Regions from separate parts of the Quatrionicoccus australiensis genome, predicted to be linked through region 1. Evidence: riboswitches for the same ligand, from Rfam matches in the RefSeq annotation. Region 1 holds a riboswitch; each other region holds the start of a gene.

Region 1 (7,147 bases):
CACCTTTTCGGCGTTGCGGGCCGCCCGGTCGAGACCTTCGTCGAGCAGCACGTCAGCGTGTTCGATGAAGCAGGTTTCGATGCGCCACTCAGGATGGCGTTCCCGCCACTGCGCGGCGAAGTTGATGGTTTCGGTATTGCCCTCGCGGCCGCGCGAGCCGTGGCCGACGAGCAGGATGGTGGTGGCATTAGTCATGCGGGATCTCCGTAGCCTTGCGGAAGCGGTGGGTGAAAGTCGGGTCGTAAAGTTTCGAGCGGATCAGCTCCGGCCAGTCGGCGGCGCCCAGCGTCGGGCTGGCGACGATCATCGCCTGGCTGGCGATCTTGGCGTCCTGGCAGCGGCGCTTGATGTCGGCCAGGGTGCCGCGCACGATCTTTTCCTCGCCCGGCCAGCTCGCCTTCTGGACGACCAGAATCGGCGCATCCTCGGCCCAGCCGGCGGCGCGCAACGCGTCCTGCACCTTGTGCAGCAGCGTGATCGACAGGTAGATGCACAGCGTCGTCTGGTGCGCGGCCAGGGCTGCGAGTTCTTCGCCGGGCGGCATCGGCGTGCGGCCGGCGACGCGGGTGAGGATCACCGTCTGCGTCACCTCCGGCAGGGTCAGCGTCTCGCCGGCCGCCGCCATAGCCGCCATCGCCGACGAGACGCCGGGCACCACGGCCCATTCGATGCCGGCGGCGGTCAGCGGCCGGGTCATCTCGATCAGCGCGCCATAGAGGCCGGGGTCGCCGGTTTGCAGGCGGACCACGGTTGCATGGCGAGCGGCGCGTTCGATCAGCCAGGCGCTCATTTCTTCCAGAGTCATGTCCTTGGAGTCGCGGATTTCGCAACCGGGCGGGCTGAACAGCGTCGCCGCCTGGTCGACCAGCGAACCGGCGAAGAGCACGGCACCGGCGGCTTCGAGCAGCTTGCGGCCCTTGACGGTGAGCAGGTCGGGATCGCCCGGGCCGGCGCCGACAAACCAGATCTTGCCCGGCATTTATCGGCTTCCCAGGCGGTCGACCGCCAGAATCAGGCAAATTTGCATGTGTTTTCCTCTTGTTTGAGCAGGCTGGCGAGTTCGCCCAGGCTGCGCGGTACCGGTGATGCCGCGAGGCGACCAAGGCGGCACAGCGACAGGTGCAGGTCCACGACGGCGGGCAGCGGCTGGCCGGCGGCGTGCAGGGCGTTTGCTTGCTGCGGCAGTTCGCCGGCGGCGAAGGATGCAATGCAACGCCCGGCGGCCAGCAGGTGGATCTGTTCGGCCCAGCGATAGGCGAAATCGACGTCGTGCGTGGATAGCAGGATGGTGATGCCGCGCGCCGACAGCTCGTTGAGCACGGCGAGCAGTTCGTTCTGCATGCCGGCATCGAGCCCGGCCATCGGTTCGTCGAGCAGCAGGACTTCGGGCTGCATGGCGAGTACGCCGGCGATGCAGACGCGCTTCTTCTGGCCGAAACTCAGGTGATGCACCGGCTTGTCGGCGAGTTCGGCGAGGCCGACGGCGGCCAGCGCTTCCGCCACGCGCCTTCGCACCGTGGCTTCATCGAGGCCGAGGTTGAGCGGCCCGAACGAGACATCCTCGACAACGCTGGCCGAGAACAGCTGCCGGTCGGGATTCTGGAAGACGAGGCCGACCCGGCGGCGCAGCGCGTTGAGTCCATCGCGCCCCGCGGCGAGCGGCTGGCCGGCGAAGTCGATGCGCCCGGCGCTGGCTTGGAGCAGGCCGTTGAGATGCAGCAGCAGCGTGGTCTTGCCCGAACCGTTGGCGCCGAGCAGGGCATTGCGGCTGCCCGGCGCGATGCGCAGCGAACAGCCGGCCAGGCCGGCACTGCCGTCCGGGTAGCGGTAGTCGACGGCGTGCAGTTCGATCAACGGGCTCATCGGGCGCCGGCTCCAATCGCCAGCAGCAGGCCGCCGGCCAGCCCGGCCAGCACCGTGTCGCGGCAGGCATGCTGGAATTGCGGCGTCAGGAAACGCAGCGCGCCGCTGCCGCAACGCGCTTCGGCGGCGAGATGCAGGGCGCGGGCGCGTTGCCAGACCTGGACGCTCAAACCGGCAGCGAGCAGGCCGAGCGAATTCAGGCTGCGCCGCGGCGTGCTGTAGCCGAGGCGGGCCGCCTGGGCGGTGCGCGTTTCTTCGATGGCAGTCGAAAAGACGAAAAGCATGCGGTAACAGAGCACCATCAGGTCGAGCAGCACATCGGGGACGAGCAGGCGACGGAGCAGGGCGATCAGGTCGGGCAGCGGCGTGGTCAGGACGAGGCCGAGCAGGGCAGCGAGCGCGGCCAGCGAGCGGCCGCCGACGGCGGTGATGTTGGCTGCGGCATCCGGTGCAATCTGCCAGGACAGATGTCCGGTCGCATCGACACTTAGCGAGAAGAGCAGCGACAGGCTGGATAGCGCGAGAAAGCCGAAGGCCGGCGTCGCGACGCGCAGGTAGAGCGCAAGCGGCACCGCGGCGCCGAGCACGCTCGCCAGCATGAGCAGGCCGGCGATCATTGCGGCAGCAGTCGGCGAGCCGGCAAGCAGCGCGGCAAGCAGGCCGGCCAGCGCGAACAGGCCCTTGGCGGCAGGGCTTACAGTGCGCCAGCGATTGCCGTAGGCGGCGCGTTCAATCAGCATGCGCTGTGTTTTTCCCGGATAGGTTGCTTGCCGGCGGCGCGGCCTCTTGCCCGGCCGCTTTCTCGTTCATTTCCCGGCGCAGGCGTTCGCGCGTCACCGAAGCGCCCAGCCAATAGCCGATGAAGCCGGCGCCAAGTGCTGCCTGCAAGGCGAAGAGCAGCGAGGCGATTTCGCCGCTCGCCGGTTCGAGCAGCGGCGAAAACCACGGCCGGTAACCCGGCGCAATCTCGCTGATCGCTTCTTGCGCCTTGTTGTCGGCGCCGCCGAAAGCTTCGCCGGGGACGCCGTCCGGACCGATTGCCGGCGGCGCGGCGAGCCACAGCGGCAGCACGGTCAACAGCACGACGGCAGCCAGAATCAGCAAGTTGCGCAGTTTCATGCCTTGACCTCGCGTTGACCGAACAGCGGTAGTTTTTGCAGCTCTTCGGCATTGAATCGGCGCAGCGCATTGACCACGAGCACGGTGAGCAGGCCCTCGCTGATCGCCAGCGGGATCTGGGTGATCGCGAAAATGGCGCCGAACTTGGCAAACGAGCCGGCAAAGCCGCCGGCCGGATCGGGAAAGGCCCAGGCGAGCTGGATCGCTGTCGTTACGTAGGTCGCCAGGTCGCCGAGCGCGGCGGCGGTAAAGACGCAGGCGGAAAGCGGCAGGGCGAGGGCGCGGCCGGCGCGGAACAGGCCGGCGGCGACGAAAGGCCCGACGATGGCCATCGAGAACAGATTGGCGCCGAGCGTGGTCAGCCCGCCGTGTGCCAGCAGCAGGGCCTGAAAGAGCAGAACAACGAGGCCGACCGGCACCATCGCCGCCGGCCCGAACAACAGCGCGCCGAGGCCGACGCCGGTCGGGTGCGAGCAACTGCCGGTCACCGACGGCAGTTTCAGCGCCGACAGCGTGAAGGAAAAGGCGGCGGCGACGCCGAGCAGCATGCGCTGTTCCGGCTGCGCCTGCAGTTGCCGGCGCAGCGAACGCACGCCGAGTGCCACGAAGGGCAGGGCAGCCAGACTCCAGCCGAGGGCGTGCGCCGGCGGCAGGAAACCTTCCATGATGTGCATGACTTCATCCCCGAAGCTAAATTAAAACGCCGGGGTATGACAGGTGAGATCGGAGGACAGGCCGGATTGGGACCATGGGTGCACGGGCACGCAGGACGCAGCAACGGCGAATCTTCAGACCCTTCCCAGAACCCCGGAGAATGGTGCGACACAAGCATCGGGCCGGTCTTCTGACTCGCCTTCATCCTTCTCCACCAACCTTCCCATGCAATGCACAGTGGCGTGGGGTGGAGTCGTCTGGCTTACAGCAGCGGGGGCTGTGCCGGAATGGAGGAACGTTGCTGGGCAACGTCTTCTTCACCGGCTTCCCGTTTCATCCCGGCCTGCGCTTGCAAACCGGGATACCCGAATGGCGCGGATTATAGTCACGAAAACCGGATGCCGGACAACTTTTTGTTTTTGCCGCCATCCGGACCGGCGTCAGGCGATAAGGATATTTTCCGGCTTGCCTCTTACAATCGAGCATTCGATTTTTCTTATGGAGTTAGCCATGCGTCGCCTGCTGATCAGCCTGATCTGCCTTCTCAACACCGCACTGGTACAGGCCGACGACTGGGTCAGCCGGCAGCAGGTGACGGGCAGTTTTGCCGACGTCAAGGAGACCGTGGTGATGGCCATCGAGAACCGTGGCCTGGTCATCAACTACACCTCGCACATCGCCGACATGCTGGCGCGTACCGGTGCCGATATCGGTGCCGGCCGCAAGATATTCGACGAGGCCGAGATCATCGAATTCTGCTCGGCCGGCCTGTCGCGGAAGATGATGGAACTCGATCCGCACAACATCGTGATGTGTCCGTTCGCGCTTTCCATCTACACGCTGCCGGGCGAAGCCGGCAAGGTCTGGCTGAGCTACCGCCGGCCACAGGGCAAGGCGGCGCCGCTGGTCAATGAACTGCTCACAGGGGTTGTCGCCGAGGCGGTGCGCTAGTCTCGTTTTACCCCCGCAGCGCCGGCGTATGTGTGCCGGCACACGGAGCCGCTGCTGATCGCCGGAGAGAATGGCGCATGCCGTTTTGACCGGCGCTCTCAGCAGGCAGGCCAATGAAATTCAGGGATTACTACCAGGCCATGGGCCTTGAACGTACGGCGAGCGCCGAGGCGATCAAGAAGGCTTATCGCAAGCTTGCCCACCAGTATCACCTCGATGTGTCGAAGGACCCGGCGGGTGAGGAAAAATTCAAGGCACTGGCCGAGGTCTACGCGACGCTGAAAGACCCGGAAAAGCGGCAGGCTTATGACAACCTGGGTAGCCGCCCGAGCGGCGAGCAATTCACGCCGCCGGACTGGCAGCAGCGTAACAAGACCGATGCCGCCGGCTTTGACGATGTCGATCTGGCCGACATCTTTGCCGCCTTCAGCCGTTCCGGGCGGCAGCGCCAGCCGGCACCGGTTGCCGGTCAGGATTACGAAGTGGCGGCGCATGTTTCGCTCGAACAGCTCTTTCGCGGCGGTGAAATCGAGGTGCGCGCCGAATTGCCGGAGTACGACAAGAATGGCCTGGCCCACCGTGTCGACCGGACGTTTCGCATCAGCATTCCGCTCGGCGCTGCCGACGGCCAGCGCCTGCGTCTGGCCGGCAAGGGCCTGCGTCTGGCCGGTAAGGGCGGCAGCGGCTTCAATGGCGGTCGGGCCGGCGATCTTTACGTGGCGCTGGCGGTACAGGCGCATCCGCTCTACCGGGTCAGCGGCCGCGATCTTTACCTCGACCTGCCGCTGACGCCATGGGAGGCCGTGCTCGGGGCGACCGTCCAGGTTCCGACGCGGGCGGGGTGGTTGAACTCAAGATCAAGGCCGGCACGCAGGCCGGGCAAAAGCTGCGCCTCGCCGGGCGCGGCCTGCGTGCGGCGGATGGCAGCGCCGGTGCGCTTGGCCCGCGCGAGCAGGTGTTGTTCGAACAGCTGGCGGCGAATTCCGATTTCAATCCAAGACGGCATTTCCTGACGGGAGCAGCGGCATGAGCAGGCAATTGAGCGAAGCGGTCTGGCTGAACGATACGGCGGTCTGCGATATCGAACATCTGGCCGAAGTCTCCGGATTGTCGATCGGCGAGGTGAACGACCTGGTCGACATCGGTGTCATCGTGCCCAGCGGTCGACCGGCCGGAACGTTGGTTTTTCAGCTTTGCCAGGTGTTGACCGTCAAGCGCGCCAGGCGCCTGCGCGACGATTTTCAGCTCGATCATCACGGCGTGGCGCTCGCCCTGACGCTGATCCGGCGCATCGGCGAGTTGCAGGCCGAACTCGATGTCCTGCGTCATCCCGGCGTGCGCTGATCTGCATTTGACCTGGCGATATGTACGCCAGCCAACAGACCCCGCGCGCCAGAGGCATCACTCTGCAGCATGCGGTTCTTCCGGCCGCCGACAACTGAAAAAGGAATTGCCATGAACTATTCACTGGCAAGCATTCTGCTGATCGCCGCCCTTGCTCTGGGCGCCTGTGCCGGTCCGGCCGGTCCGCAGGGCGAACGCGGCAACACGGGGAATACCGGTAACCGGCAATACGGGCGCAACCGCGTGGAAGTCGCGGTGATGGAAGTGGAAGGCATCCTGCCCGCCGCCTCTTGAAGGCAAAAGCGGGTGATCCGGCGGCCTATGCGGTCTGGCGCATCCAGCGATAGAACAGTCGTTTCGCCAGTTCGACGACCAGCAGATAGGCGACGACCATGCCGCCGAGGATCGCATAGAAGCGGGTGGGTGGCGGCACGAAGCCGAAATGTCCGCCCAGCCAGGTAAACGGCAGGATTGCCGCAATCGCGACGATAGCCAGCGAGCTGGCAAAAAGTACCGGATGCGGCCGGCTGTGCAGCAGGCTGCCGCGCGTCCGGATGACGAAAATGACCAGCACCTGGGTGCATAGCGACTCGACGAACCAGCCGGTCTGGAACAGTTTCTCGTCGGCCTGCAGCACATGCAGCAGGATGTAGAAGGTCAGGAAATCGAACAGCGAACTGATCGGCCCGATCACCAGCATGAAATTGCGCACGAACTGCATGTCCATGATGCGCGGCGTACGGGTGTCGACGGCATCGACCTTGTCGAGCGGAATCGGGATTTCGGAGAGGTCGTAGAGGATGTTGTTGAGCAGGATCTGTGTCGGCAACATCGGCAGGAAAGGCAGGAAGAGGGCGGCGCCGGCCATGCTGAACATGTTGCCGAAATTGGAACTGGTGCCCATCAGAATGTATTTCATGATGTTGCCGAAGGTGCGCCGGCCTTCCTGGACGCCGGCCTGGATGACATGCAGGTCGTGCCGGAGCAGGATCATGTCGGCCGCCTCCTTGGCGACATCGACGGCCGTATCGACCGACAGCCCGACATCGGCCGCATGCAGCGAGGGTGCATCGTTGATGCCGTCGCCAAGATAGCCGACGACGTGGCCGCGTGCCCGCAGCGCGTGGATGACCCGCTCCTTCTGGCCGGGATTGACGCGGCAGAACAGGTTGGCCTCCTCGACGCGGGCCTGAAGCGCGTAATCGTCCATGGCGGC
Region 2 (7,147 bases), 2.0 Mb from region 1:
ATGCCGGCGATGCCCGGCTCGGCACAGCCGGAATGATAGAAGAAGGCGAGGTCGCCGACCTGCATCGCGTCGCGCATGAAATTGCGCGCCTGGTAGTTGCGAACGCCGAACCATGGCACCGTCCGGTCGGGTGCTGCAGCGAGATCGTCGATCGACACCTCGTCAGGCTCGGATTTCATCAACCAGTAGTTCATGTCGCGATTTCGGAAATGAAAACGGGTGGCAGAAACTCTGCCACCCGTTGAAGATTGGCCCCCGCAAGTGCCGTCAGGCCGGCATCCTGAACCTGAGTCCAGAGTGGCTACGTTCCTTCCGCATCAGGCACGCTCGACGAAGAGCACGCACAACAGCGGATTGACGGTCCGCAACCGATGCCAATTAGCATTGGTTCAAGGAATATATGGCCTTAACAAACACCGCAGGGGACACTCGGCGGATAGCGCCGGGATCAGCAGGAATTGATCAGAGATCCAGTTGCTGCTGGGGCGCCAGCACGGTGTCTATCCGTGCTCCCATGTCGTCGATTCTACGCTTTGCTTCGGAAGTATCAACCGCTTCCGCAAAGCTTTTTTCGCCACTGCGGGAATCCCCGGAAAGCAGCTCGTGCGCGATGTTCAGCGCGGCCATGACGGCAACACGCTCGGCAATGGTGCTCTTGGTGCGCTGGGCGATTTCGCGCATCTTGCCGTCGACCAGATCGACCGCCAGCAACAGCGCATCGCGCTCCTCGGCGGTGCAGGCCACGCGATATTCGCGGCCCATGATCTTGACATCAAGGAAATTGGTCTCGGCGCTCATCTCAGACATCCTCGGGCAGCTTGTCGACCAGGCCTTCGAGGCGTTCGCGCGCCGCCGCCATGGTCTGGCGCAAATGCAGGCGCTCGACCTCGGCCGCAGCCATCTGGTTCTTCAGTACTTCGTTCTCGGCACGCAACTGCTGAACCAGGGCAACGACCTGTTCAACCTTGCCTTCGAGTGCTTCGAGTTCGCTATTCATGGCCCGGACTATAAATGTTAAAAGCCCGCATGGTCAAGGACTAAGCCTTTATTCTCAAAGTAGTTTGTAGAAGGACAAACTGTAATTTTTGCTGCGCAGCAATACGTCACAAGGTAGAATGCGCGCCGTTACAGGTGCTGCGTACGGAATCTCCAAGCGCAGTTAAACGGGAAAGCGGTGCGTCTCCATCGAGACCATTCCGCTGCTGCCCCCGCAACGGTAAGCAAGTGCGGGCGCGTCATCAGGCCACTGGGTGCAAACCTGGGAAGGCGACGCGTCAAGACTTGCAAGCCCGGATACCGGCCTGGACACCAACGGAAGTGCCACGGGGCGGTGGTGCCGGTCCCCGACCTGAATTCACTCCCCACACTTCCTTTTCAATGCTGTTCCGACGTGCGGGGACGCCTGTCGGGAAAGGGAAATCATGAATTCACGTCTCAAGCCTTTGGCGGTGCTGCTGCCCGCTCTTTTTGCCATTCCTGCCGCTGCCCAGCAATTGGCACTCCTCGACGACGTGGTCGTCACCGCGAGCCGTTTCAGCGACTCCTCGCTAGCCACGGCATCGAACGTAACGACCATTACCCGCGAGGACATCCGCGACTCCGGCGCCCAGACGCTGCCCGATGTCCTGCGCTACAACGCCGGCCTGCAGGTCACACCGCTATACGGCTCAATTGGCGCCGACACTTCAATCGACATGCGTGGCTTTGGTGAAGGTGCCGCCCAGCGCACCCTGGTCCTGCTCAACGGCCTGCGCCTGAATCCGCTTGATACCTCAAACGTCGATTGGGGCCTCATTCCGCTCGACAGCGTCGAACGCATCGAAATTGTCAGCGGCAGCGCCGCCATCCTTTACGGCGACAACGCGGTCGGTGGCGTAATCAATATCATCACCGGCAAGCAGCGTGACGGCGCCAGCATTCAAGCCGGTCTCGGCAGCGACAATGGCCGCCAGCTATCGGCCAGTATCGCCAGACAAGTCGACAAATTCGACCTGGCCCTCGCCGTCAACCATCAGGCAACAGACGGCTGGCGGAAGAACAACAAGCAGGAACGCAACAATCTTTCTGGCCGCCTGGGCATGCGCTTCGACCGCGGTGAAGCTTTCGTCGATATTGGCTGGTCAGCACTGGATATCGGCCTGCCCGGCTCGTTGAGCAAGGCGCAATATGAAAATGATCCGCGCCAGGCAGCCACCAACGACAGCTACGCCGAACGTCGCACCGCCTTCGTCCGTCCCGGCATTACCTGGCGTCTCGCTGATAGCTTGAGCTTCGCCGCCGAACTCGGCTACACGGAGGTCGACAACACATCCTGGATTTCCGATTGGGGTTCCTTCGACCGCCGCAAGACCAACACTGTCTCGTTCACGCCGCGTCTGCAATGGGATCACGGTCTGGCCGGCCTGAACAGCAAGACCACCTTCGGCTTCGACTACTACGATGGCGAACTGACCTCTGACAAATCCGCCGGCGATCATGCTCCGATCACCAAGACGGTTACCATCAGCCAGACCAGCCAGGCCGTCTACCTGCAGAATCAGACGCGCCTTACCTCGGACCTGACCCTGACCGCCGGCAGTCGCTACCAGCAAGTAGAACAATCGGCCCGTGACACCACCGGCAAAAGCATCAGTAACGACCACAGCCGGGGCGTCGGCGAGGTCGGCCTGAGCTACAAACTGGCTCCCGGTTTCCGCCTGTTCACGCGCGCCGGTACCACCTTCCGCTTCGCCAATCTCGATGAACTCACCGTACTCGGACCGGCCGGCTTCGCGAGCAACCCGGTCCGTCCCGAACGCGGTACCTTCGTCGATCTCGGCGGGCAATGGACCGGTAACGGCTATTCACTCAAGGTCACGGCCTACAGCCTGAACATGACCGACGAGATCGCCTACAACGGTACCGAAAACGTCAACATGGCGAAAACCCGCCACCAGGGCGTCGACACATTCGCCAGCTACGAGATCAGCCCGCACTGGCAGATCAACGCCGGCCTCAACCTGCAAAAGGCTGAGTTCCGCGATGGTTCTAATGCCGGCAACAGAATCCCGCTGGTCCCGACCAACAAGTCGACCGCCGGTCTCACCTTCAAGCCGACCACCGACGTGAACCTCTCATTGTTTGCCACGCATGTCGGCGCCCGCCACTTTGGCAGCGATACCGGCAATGCTGGCGAGAAAATTGCTGCCTACACCACGGCCGATTTCGTCGCCACCTGGCACATTGCCAACTGGACGGTACGCGGTCGCGTCGCCAACCTGACCGACAAGAAATATGTCTCCACCGGCTTCTATGGTGGGATTTGGGGCAACACTTACTACCCAGGCGAAGGGCGAGCCGTCTTTGCCGACGTCCGCTACAGCTTCTGACACCTGAAACATGCCCACCCGCCGCCGCGCCTTCCTGATCCTCGCCAGCCTCGCCCTGTTGGCGGTGCTGAGTATCGGGCTGGCGTTGACGGTGGGCAGTCTGCGCATTCCGCCGGCTGACGTTTTCTCTGCCTTGCTCGGGCGCGAAGTGCCCGGCATCGATGTCGTGCTCGAACTGCGCCTGCCGCGCGCGCTGGCCGGATTTGCCTGCGGCGGGCTGCTCGCGCTGGCCGGGGCGCTGATGCAGGTGCTGTTGCGCAATCCGCTGGCCGATCCTTACGTGCTGGGGATTTCCGGCGGCGCCGGTTGCGGCGCGCTGTTTGCCATCCTGCTCGGCCTGCCGGCGCTCGGCATCGACGGGCTGGCTTTTGCCGGTGCGCTCGGCGCGATGTTCCTGGTTTTCGGGCTGGCGCACGGTGACGGCAGCTGGACGCAGACACGCCTCTTGCTGACCGGCGTCATCGTCGCCGCCGGCTGCGGTGCGCTGGTCGCGCTGATGCTCGCCATCGCCCCCGAAGATCGCCTGCGCGGCATGCTGTACTGGCTGATGGGCGATCTCGCCCAGGCGTCCGGGTGGCTGCCCGGCCTGATCGCACTGGTCGTCGGTCTGGCCCTGGCCATGCCCTTTGCCCGCGAACTCAACCTGCTGGCGCGTGGCATGCTGCAGGCGCAGGCGCTCGGCGTAGCGGTCAACCGTCTGCGCTATGCCATTTTCCTGCTCGCTTCGCTGGCTACCGCCGCTTCGGTGACCACGGCTGGCTCGATCGGTTTCGTCGGCCTGGTCGTGCCACATCTGGTGCGCCTGGCGACCGGCAACGACCAGCGCCTGCTGCTGCCGGCCTCGGTGCTGGCCGGCGGCGCGCTGCTGGTGCTGGCCGACACGCTGGCCCGGACGCTGATCGCACCGCAGCAGCTGCCGGTCGGCGTGCTCACCGCACTGATCGGCGTGCCGGTCTTCCTCATCCTGCTCTCGCGGCAACCGAAATGACCGGCCCCTTGCTCGAAGCCCGCCAACTGGCCGTCGAAATCGGCGGTCGGCGCGTCGTCGACCGTCTCGACCTGGTGCTGAACGGCGGCGAACGCCTGGCCATTCTCGGCCGCAACGGCGCCGGCAAGTCGACGCTGCTCGCGACGCTGGCCGGCCTGCGCCCGCCGGCCGCCGGCGCCGTGCTGCTTGGCAGCGAAGATGCCGCGCTGTTGCCGCCGCGCGATGCGGCGCTACGCCGCGCCTGGCTCGGCCAGTTCCATGCCGACCCGTTCGGCTCGACCGTACTCGAAACGGCGCTGACCGGCCGGCATCCGCATCTCGGTCGCTGGGACTGGGAAACGACGCGCGATGCCGATCTGGCACGCGGCGCACTGGCCGCAGTTGGTTTGCAAGGCATGGAAGAACGCCAGATCCACACGCTGTCCGGCGGCGAACGCCAGCGCCTGTCGATCGCCACGCTGCTCACCCAGGCGGCGCCGCTCTACCTGCTCGACGAACCGCTGTCGCACCTCGACCTCAATCACCAGATGGCCGCGCTCGAACTGTTTGCCGGTACCGCCTGCGACTGCGGCGCCGGCATCGTCATGGTTTTGCACGACCCGGCTCTGGCCCACCGTTTTTGCGACCGCGCGCTGCTCATCCACGGCGACGGCCGCTACGAACTCGGACCGGTCGACGCCATCCTGACTGCCAAAACGCTGTCCGGGCTCTACGGCTACACCCTGCGCCAGATCGACGACAACGGCCGGCGCTGCTTCATCCCGGAGTAAGACATGGTTACCCACGAACAACGCATGCAGAAGAAGAAGGCCGTGATCGACAACCAGATCGCAGCCGCCCAGGCCGAACGCGGCGTGCTGCTGATCAACACTGGCAACGGCAAGGGCAAGTCGAGCGCTGCTTTCGGCGTCGTCGCCCGCGCCCTCGGCCACGGTCTCAAGGTCGGCGTCGTGCAGTTCGTCAAGAGCCGCTCGGACACCGGCGAGGAAGCCTTCTTCCGCACCCAGCCCAACGTTACCTGGCATGTCGGCGGCGAAGGCTTCACCTGGGAAACCCAGGACAAGGAACGCGATGCCGCCGCCGCCCGGCACGCCTGGGCGATTGCCGGCGAACATCTGAGCAACCCGGAAATCGGCCTGGTCGTGCTCGACGAGATGACCTACGCCTTCAAGTACGGCTGGCTCGATCTCGATGCCGTCATCGCCAAGCTGCTCGCCCGGCCGCTCATGCAACACGTCATCGTCACCGGCCGCGGCGCCCCGGAAGCCCTGCGTGCCGCCGCCGACACGGTGAGCGACATCGGCAACGAGAAACACGCCTTCCAGGCCGGCATCAAGGCAATGCCGGGGCTGGAGTGGTGAGTCCCGGCCAGTTCCACACCTAGCCGCAAGCCCGTTTTACCTGCCGCAGCCGCCATGTCGCTCGCCTGTCCTGCCCTGCTCATCGCCGCCCCCGCCTCCGGCCAGGGCAAGACCACCGTCACCGCCGCGCTCGCCCGGCTGCATGCGCGGCAAGGCCGGCGCGTCACCGTGTTCAAGTGCGGCCCGGATTTTCTCGATCCGCAGATTCATGCCGTGGCCAGCGGTCGACCGTGCCAGAACCTCGATTTCGGCATGTGCGGCGAGGACGATGCGCGCTGGCGGCTGGCGCGCGCCGCGCGCGATTCCGACCTGATCCTCGTTGAAGGCGTCATGGGCCTGTTCGACGGAACACCGTCAGCTGCCGACATCGCCTGCCGCTTCGGCATCCCGGTCATGGCGATGATCGATGCCGGATCGATGGCCCAGACTTTCGGTGCCGTCGCGCACGGGCTGGCTAGCTACCGGCCCGGCCTGCCTTTTGCCGGCGTACTGGCCAACCGCGTCGGCAGCGAACGCCATGCCGGCATGCTCAAGGACAGCCTGCCACCCGGCATGGGCTGGTTCGGCGCGTTGTCGCGCAATGCCGCAGCAGCACTGCCCGAACGTCACCTCGGCCTGCTGCAGGCAGCCGAAATCGACGACCTGGAAAGCCGCCTCGACCAGCTCGCCGATGCGCTGGCCGCCACCGCAACAGTCAACCTGCCGCAGGGCATCGAATTCGCCGACTTTTCCGCACCCAGCGTCGCGCCGCTGCTCGCCGGCCGGCGCATCGCAATCGCCCGCGACGCCGCCTACGGCTTCATCTACCCGGCCAACCTGGAAATGCTGACGGCGCTCGGTGCCGAATTGCACTTCTTCTCGCCGATTGCCGGCGACACCTTGCCTCCGTGCGACGCCGTATGGCTGCCCGGCGGCTATCCCGAACTGCACGCCGCGGCGCTTTCAGCCAACGCGGCGCTGTGGACCGCCTTGCGCGCCCACGTCGCGGCCGGCAAACCACTGCTCGCCGAGTGCGGCGGCATGATGAGCCTGTTCGAGCAGGTCACCGACAAGGCCGGCACGACGCATGCCTTCGCCGGGCTGCTGCCCGGCATCTCGGTCATGCAGCCACGCCTGGCCGCCCTCGGCACCCAGTTCGCCGAGCTGCCGGAAGGGCGACTGGCCGGCCACACCTTCCATTATTCGAAGAGCGAAACACCACTGTCGCCGCTAGTGCACGCCAGCACGCCGGATGGCCGCAAGGGCGAGGCGATTTACCGGCTGGCGCGCCTGACCGCTTCCTACGTACATTTCTACTTTCCATCGAACCCGCTCGCCTGCGCTGCCCTGTTTGCCTGAAACTCTCCGTTTTTTACGAAGAGTTAATGCACTTAATCCATATTTTTCCGGAAACATAAGCCGGCTATGATCCGGCCCGTAGCACTCACCTC
Region 3 (7,147 bases), 380 kb from region 1:
CTTCGGAAAAGGCATTGGCGGTCATGGCCAGGATGGGTTTGGTCTGCCAGCCCGGCAGTTGGCGTATGGCGCGGGTGGCCGACAGGCCATCGAGATTGGGCATCTGGATGTCCATCAGGATCAGGTCATAATGCTGCTGCCCGGCCATTGCCAGCGCTTTGCTGCCATCTTCGGCAACATCGACGGCAAGTCCGACGCCGTGCAGCAATTCCAGCGCCACTTCGCGATTGATCGGGTTGTCTTCGGCGAGCAGGAGATGCTGGCCGCCATGCTGTGCGCGCAGCAGTTCTTCGGCATCGCGGGATTTTGTTGCAGCGGCCGGGAGAACACCGTGCCCGGCTTGCAGGCGGGCAGTGAACCAGAAGGTGCTGCCTTGCCCCGGGGTGCTGTCGGCGCCGGCCGTGCCGCCCATCAGTTCGGCCAGGCGGCGGGTGATGACCAGGCCGAGACCGGTGCCGCCGTACTGGCGCGTGGTTGAGGCATCCGATTGCGCGAAGGGCTGGAACAGACAGGCCAGCTTGTCGGCGGGGATGCCGATGCCGGTGTCGCTCACGGCAAAACGGACGAGCAAGTCGTCATCTTCCGTGCCGAGCAGTTCTGCACTGAGTCTGACGCTGCCGGTCCGGGTGAACTTGACGGCATTGCTGGCAAAGTTGAGCAGTCCCTGACGCAGGCGCATGGCGTCGCCCTTGAGCCAGACGGGAACCGAGTCGGTGTCGATTTCGATGCTCAGGCCTTTGGCGCTGGCGGCTTCGGCAATCATCGAACGGACCTGGTCGAGCAGTCCCGGCAGTGCGAAGTCGCCATGCTCGAGTTGCAGCTTGCCGGCTTCGATCTTGGAAATGTCGAGAATGTCGTTGATGATCGACAGCAGGTGGCGTCCGGCCTCGTCGATCTTGCCCAGCCGGTCGGCCTGGGGCGCGCTGGCGCCGCGGCGCAGCAGATGCGTCAGGCCGATGATGGCATTCATCGGTGTGCGGATTTCGTGACTCATGTTGGCCAGGAAGCTGCTCTTCGCTTCGTTGGCGCGTTCCGCGGCCAGCTTGGCTTCGGCGAGTTCAGCGGTGCGCTGGTCGACACGCTCTTCCAGGGTGTGCGTGTGGCGCAGCTGTTCGGCGCGCTGGACGGCGAGTTCGGCCACCATGCTATCGAAAGCGTCGGCGAGGCGGCCCAGTTCGTTGCCCTGTTTGAGATCGATGGGCTGCGGCATTTTGCCCTTGCCCAGCTCGTCGACCGCCCGGGCAATGTTTTTCAGGGGCTGGCTGACGATGCGCCGGATCAGGCTGCGCATGGCCCACAGGGCGGGTATTGCGAAGATCACGCCGATCAGCAGCAACACGCCGACGCCGAGCAGCATGCGTTCATCCAGCCTGGCCTGGGGCAGCACGCTGACCCAGTACCAGCCGGGCCCGTCGATACGGCTCCACGCGACCAGGTGCGAACCGTCCGGTGTGCGTTGCACGCCACTGCTCGCCGGCGTGCCGTGGATCAAGGTGTCGATCTGGTCGAGCAACGGATCGTGCAAGCCGGACAGCGCCAGCTGGCCCTGCGCGGCGGCGATGCGTTCGTACAACTGCGGATGCGCAATCAGCTGCTGATCGGCGCTCAGAATGAGATGGTATTCGTCGCTGGCGCCCGCCTGTCGGGCCGTTGCCAGCAGGCTGTCTACGGTGATGTCGTGGCCGACCGTACCGACCCATTCGCCGTGCCAGTCGAGCGGCTGAATCGCCGAAACCATCCAGGCTGCCGCCTGTTCGTCGAAATAAACCGGGGTCCAGAAAAGCGAGCGTTCGCGGTTGTTGACCGGTCGTGCACCGGTCATCGTCGGGTAATTGAAATTGTCGGTCTGCGGCGTCGCGGCGGCGCCCCAGTCGATGCCGCGCGAATAGACCATCAGGCCGACTTCGACGAAGTCCATGTACACCGAGAAGAAGGGCGGTACCAGCGCCGGTCCCTGTTCGCGGAACAGTTCGTAACTGGCCACGGCGCGTCGGCGCACCGAGTCGTCGGGTTCGCCGTTTGCCTGGTGCAGGTAGAGGGTCGGTGCCCGTTCGGTGTCGACCTTGTCCGGGTGCAGGCGCCACAGGCCATCGGCGCTGCGCGCGAAGAGTTCATGGAAGCGCTTGCGGCTCTGTGCCGGATCCTGCGCATCCAGGCGCTGCAACAGTTCCTTGTGCAGGCGCTGCACGCTGGTCTGGGCCTGGCGGAAGGTTTCCTGATGCGCCAGCGCATGCGTCTCGGCCAGTTGCTGCAAGGTCAGCGAGACGGTTTTTTCGGTTGCCAGGCGCAGGGCGATGAAGCCCGCGCCGGCCAACAGGACCAGCAGCACCAGGATCAGTGCGCCCAGCGAAAGCGACAGGCGGCGGGAAACGGTATTGATCATGCGTCCGGATGATTCAGATTTGATTGCGCCTGGCAGGAGGTTTCAGGACCGGTGTTTATGCGCATTCGCCCAGGGCCGGGAGCCGGTGGAATGCTTGCGACAACTTTATACCACACGGTGAAGATGGTTTTGGCGCGCCGTTGGCCGGCGATTCTGCGACTAACGCGGCTGGCGGGTGCAGGGCTTCAGCTTGCCGACGTACTTGGCGAGGATCTTGTAGGTGTCGCGCTCGAAAGCCGGGCGCGGCGCGGCGAGCAGAGCATCGATGTCGGACTCGCTCTTGACCGTGCCCAGGTAGCGCCAGCCGTCGATCAGGTGGGCTTCTTCGCCCTCGTGGATCAGGGCCGGGCCGGCGTAAGGCCAGGCGAGCAGTTTCAGCCCGGTCAGGGCGCCGACCAGGCGCATGCTGTGTTTGGCGAGCGGCTCGCTGCCGACGCAGGCGCCCTTGCAGCGCCGGATCTGGTGGCCGAAACAGGGCTTGCCGGGAATGCCCTTTTCCAGGCCGAGCAGGGTGTCGCACAGGTTGTGCGATTCGGCGAAGGTGCGCAGCACGTCGCGCGCTTCCTTTTTCGTCTTGAACAGGCCGTAACTCGATGTGTGCAGGTTGAACTCGATCTCGCGCGCCGAGCGCAGTTCCGGGCGCAGCCAGCCTTCGCCTTCGTCGACCAGCGTCCAGGTGCACACTTCGTCGTTCTTGCGCAACTGGCGGTTGAGGCCGGGCTGCATCGTCTTGACCAGGGCCGCCTCCTGCAACAGTGCGCCGATCTCCCCGGCCGTCTCCATCCAGTCGATGCGGCGGACCTGCTGCGCGATCGCCATTTCCTTGGCCGACTTGTGGTCGGCGGCAAAATGCGACAGCACGCGCTGGCGGATGTCCTTCGCCTTGCCGATGTAGAGCGGCAGATTGTTTTCACCGTAGAACAGGTAGACGCCGGGGCTTTCCGGCAGTTCGTCGAGGATCGCCGCATCGAGGTGCGGCGGCAGGCTGGGGTAGGCGTTCTGCGCGTCGAGCGCGGCGCTCAGCGCCTCGCCGCTACGGTCGACCTGGATTTTTTGCCAGAATTGATGGATCAGCTGCGCATCGGCGAGTGCCCGGTGGCGTGCCGCCGCCTGCAGGCCGTGGCGCTCGATCAGCGAGTCGAGATTGTGCCGCTTGTGCTCCGGATACAAGGCGCGCGACAGCTTGACGGTGCACAGCACGGAAGCGCGGAAATCGATGCCCAGGCGCTTGAACTCGGTTTTCAGGAAGCCATAGTCGAAGCGCGCATTGTGCGCGATGAACAGCCGCCCCTGCAGGCGTTGCAGCGCCTCGGCGGCGACATCCTCAAACGGCGGCGCCGTCGCCACCATGGCATTGCTGATACCGGTCAACTGCTCGATGAAGGGCGAAATCGACACGCCGGGATTGACCAGCTGCTGCCACTCACGCACGGAACCGTCGGCATCGACCTCGACGATGCCGATTTCGGTGATGCGGTCAAAGGCGGCGGTGGCACCGGTGGTTTCGAGGTCGACGAAGGCGAGGGGTTTGCGGTGCATGGCGGGGCGGAAATCGGGACAGGCCGCGATGATACCGCCAGAACGGGCAAGCCCGCTGTTGCTTACTTCTCGCTCTTGCCGTGCATCACCATGATCGTCTGCTGCATGATGGCGCACAGCGTTTCCTTGCCGTCCTTGCAGGCATAGACCTCGGCCTTGGTCACGATCAGCGTGCGTCCCGGCCGGACCACCTCGCCGCGGGCAACGAGGGTCTCGCCATCGGCGGGAGCGACCAGGTTCATCTTGTATTCGACGGTCAGTACCGAGGCGCTGGCCGGTACCACGGTCATTGCCGCGTAGCCCGCCGCCGAGTCGGCAATCATGCCGACCACGCCGCCATGGACGTAGCCATGTTGCTGCTCGACGCCTGCCCAGTGCGGGATGTGGATTTCCGTACGGCCGTGTTCGATCAGCGGCAGGCTGGCGCGAATCAGCTGCATCGCGTTTTGCCTGGCAAAGCTGGCGGCGACGCTGGTCTTGAAGTCGGGGTTGGCAATGTGCGCCATGGTTTGTCTCCGTTTTTTTGGTCTTGGGCCGGACTCACTTTAGAGTGGCGTTGACGTATACGTCAAGCTTGGCTTGCTTACCGTATTTAGTGGTTTGTCTGGTTGAATCTACTGCATGTAGTGTTTTTTGCTTGACGTCATCATCGCGCCCCCTTTAGACTGCCGTCCATTGAAGGTTCCCCGCAAGGGGATTGAAAGGGAATCCGGTGCCAGGTCTTCGACCTGTATCCCGGGGCTGCCCCCGCAACTGTAATCGGCGAGCGTTTCGCCACCCCATGCCACTGGATGCGTCCGGGAAGGCAGGTGAAACGCGCTGAGCCGAGAGCCAGGAGACCTGCCTCAATGTGTCCTTTTTCATGATTTTGGGGCGGGGTGTCCCTGACGAGAGGTTTTTGCGTGGTCTCTTGCCGTTTGTCCGTTGTGTCGAGCCGTGTTCGGGATGCTTCCCGTTGCACCGGTCGGCCTGCGCCAGCGGCCCGCGCACTCGGTTCTCCGCCCCCCGATACGGAGAATCGCCTTGCAATCCAATGTCCAGTCTCTCTCTGCCGCTAATCAGTTCGCGGTAGCTGCCCTGCAGGTCATCCGCCGCAACGGCGCGCTCGTCGCCTTCGATCCCGACAAGATCGCGGTTGCGCTGAGCAAGGCTTTTCTCGCCGTCGAGGGCAGCCAGAGCGCGGTGTCCTCGCGCATCCGCGAACTGGTTGCCCGCCTGACCCAGACCGTGGTCAATTCGCTGACCCGGCGCTCGCCGGACGGCGGCACGGTGCATATCGAGGACATCCAGGACCAGGTCGAACTGGCGCTGATGCGCGCCGGCGAACACGATGTTGCCCGCGCCTACGTGCTTTACCGCGAACGCCGCGCTGCCGAGCGGGCGGCCAGCCAGCTTGAGGAAGTCAGCGTTGCCGAACTGCACGTGCTCGACAACGGCGTGCGCCTGCCGCTCGATCGCGCGCTGCTGCTGAATAATTGCGAAGCCGCCTGCTTCGGTCTCGGCGACGTGGTGTCGGCCAGGACGATCTATGAAAGCGCCTTGAAGAATCTCTACGACGGCGTGCCGCTGGCCGACGTCTACCAGGCGCTGATCCTCGCCGCGCGCACGCTGGTCGAGCGCGAACCGGCCTACAACCAGGTCACCGCCCGCCTGCTGCTGGCCAGCCTGGGGCGTGAAGTGCTCGGCCGGGCAGTGACGCTGGATGAGCTCGCAACGGTCAACGCCGAATATCTGCCCGTTTTCATCAAGCAGGGCATCGCCGCCGAACTGCTCGACTCGCGCCTCGCCACCTACGATCTGCCGCGCATTGCTGCTGCGCTGAAACCCGAGCGCGACCTGCAGTTCGGCTATCTCGGCCTGCAGACGCTGTACGACCGCTACTTCCTGCACATCGAAGGGCGGCGCATCGAGCTGCCGCAGATTTTTTTCATGCGTGTCGCGATGGGCCTGGCGCTCAACGAAATCGACCGCGAAGCCCGCGCCATCGAGTTCTACGACCTGATTTCCAGCTTCGATTTCATGTGCTCGACGCCGACGCTGTTCAACAGTGGCACGTTGCATTCGCAACTGTCGTCGTGCTACCTGACCACCGTCGCCGACGATCTCGAGGGCATCTACCAGTCGATCAAGGAAAATGCCTTGCTGCAGAAATACGCCGGCGGCCTGGGCAACGACTGGACGCCGGTGCGTTCGCTGGGCAGCCGGATCAAGGGTACCAATGGGCAGAGCCAGGGCGTGATTCCCTTTTTGAAGGTAGTCAACGACACGGCAGTCGCCGTGAACCAGGGCGGCAAGCGCAAGGGCGCGGTCTGTGCCTATCTCGAAACCTGGCATCTCGACATCGAGGAGTTCCTCGACCTGCGCAAGAACACCGGCGACGAGCGCCGCCGCACGCACGACATGAACACCGCCAACTGGATTCCCGACCTGTTCATGCAGCGCGTCATGGAAAACGCTGAATGGACGCTGTTCTCACCGGTCGACGTGCCTGATTTGCACGAATTGTGCGGCGCCGAATTCGAGGTCGCCTACCTCGGCTACGAAGCGCAGGCGGCCAGCGGTCAACTCAAGCTGCACAAGAAAATCCCCGCCGTGCAGCTGTGGCGCAAGATGCTGACCATGCTGTTCGAGACCGGCCATCCGTGGATCACCTTCAAGGATGCCTGCAACCTGCGCTCGCCGCAGCAGCATGTCGGTGTCGTGCATAGCTCGAACCTCTGTACCGAGATCACGCTGAATACTTCGGATTCGGAAACCGCCGTCTGCAACCTCGGTTCGGTCAATCTGCTGGCGCACCTCAAGGACGGCCAGCTCGACCAGGCCAAACTGGCGCGCACGATCAACACCGCGCTGCGCATGCTCGACAACGTTGTCGACATCAATTTCTATGCGACGCCCAAGGCGCGCAACGCCAACCTGCGGCATCGCCCGGTCGGCCTCGGTATCATGGGCTTTGCCGATTGCCTGTACGAAATCGGCCTGCCTTACGCGTCGACCGCGGCGGTGGAATTCGCCGACCAGACCATGGAAGCCGTCTGCTACCACGCCTATTCGGCCTCCAGCGAACTGGCGCGAGAGCGCGGCCGCTATTCCAGCTTCACCGGCAGCTTGTGGGATCAGGGCATTTTGCCGCTCGACTCGATCCGGCTGCTCGAGGCAGGGCGGGGCGGTTATCTCGAGGTGAATCGTGAATCGAGTCTCGACTGGGCCGCGCTCAAGGAACGC

The links. A riboswitch is a leader RNA that binds a small molecule or an ion and turns the genes downstream of it on or off. The one in region 1 is predicted to bind cobalamin.
Region 2: linked by a shared signal. The riboswitch ahead of KI612_RS19975 (TonB-dependent receptor) and the one ahead of KI612_RS09590 (energy-coupling factor ABC transporter permease) in region 1 are both predicted to bind cobalamin.
Region 3: linked by a shared signal. The riboswitch ahead of KI612_RS11440 (ribonucleoside-diphosphate reductase subunit alpha) and the one ahead of KI612_RS09590 (energy-coupling factor ABC transporter permease) in region 1 are both predicted to bind cobalamin.

What each region holds. Positions count from the first base shown of each region.
Region 1 covers NZ_CP075188.1:1,993,838-2,000,984, forward strand. The annotation lists gene KI612_RS09565 (sirohydrochlorin chelatase) at 1-195, opposite strand, end outside; gene cobM (precorrin-4 C(11)-methyltransferase) at 188-979, opposite strand; gene KI612_RS09575 (energy-coupling factor ABC transporter ATP-binding protein) at 1,012-1,863, opposite strand; gene cbiQ (cobalt ECF transporter T component CbiQ) at 1,860-2,603, opposite strand; gene KI612_RS09585 (energy-coupling factor ABC transporter substrate-binding protein) at 2,593-2,982, opposite strand; gene KI612_RS09590 (energy-coupling factor ABC transporter permease) at 2,979-3,656, opposite strand; cobalamin riboswitch at 3,800-4,020, opposite strand; gene KI612_RS09595 (DUF302 domain-containing protein) at 4,147-4,587, shown strand; gene KI612_RS09600 (DnaJ C-terminal domain-containing protein) at 4,701-5,600, shown strand; gene KI612_RS09605 (chaperone modulator CbpM) at 5,614-5,931, shown strand; gene KI612_RS09610 (hypothetical protein) at 6,043-6,225, shown strand; gene mgtA (magnesium-translocating P-type ATPase) at 6,251-7,147, opposite strand, start outside.
Region 2 covers NZ_CP075188.1:4,022,309-4,029,455, forward strand. The annotation lists gene KI612_RS19010 (EVE domain-containing protein) at 1-194, opposite strand, end outside; RNA gene ssrS (6S RNA) at 249-428, opposite strand; gene KI612_RS19020 (cell division protein ZapA) at 463-798, opposite strand; gene KI612_RS19025 (hypothetical protein) at 800-997, opposite strand; cobalamin riboswitch at 1,113-1,319, shown strand; partial or broken gene KI612_RS19975 (TonB-dependent receptor) at 1,422-1,865, shown strand; gene KI612_RS19030 (TonB-dependent receptor domain-containing protein) at 1,992-3,368, shown strand; gene KI612_RS19035 (FecCD family ABC transporter permease) at 3,379-4,356, shown strand; gene KI612_RS19040 (ABC transporter ATP-binding protein) at 4,353-5,126, shown strand; gene cobO (cob(I)yrinic acid a,c-diamide adenosyltransferase) at 5,130-5,717, shown strand; gene KI612_RS19050 (cobyrinate a,c-diamide synthase) at 5,772-7,055, shown strand.
Region 3 covers NZ_CP075188.1:2,371,152-2,378,298, reverse strand. The annotation lists gene KI612_RS11455 (ATP-binding protein) at 1-2,383, opposite strand, end outside; gene KI612_RS11450 (3'-5' exonuclease family protein) at 2,543-3,922, opposite strand; gene KI612_RS11445 (PaaI family thioesterase) at 3,985-4,428, opposite strand; cobalamin riboswitch at 4,585-4,784, shown strand; gene KI612_RS11440 (ribonucleoside-diphosphate reductase subunit alpha) at 4,946-7,147, shown strand, end outside.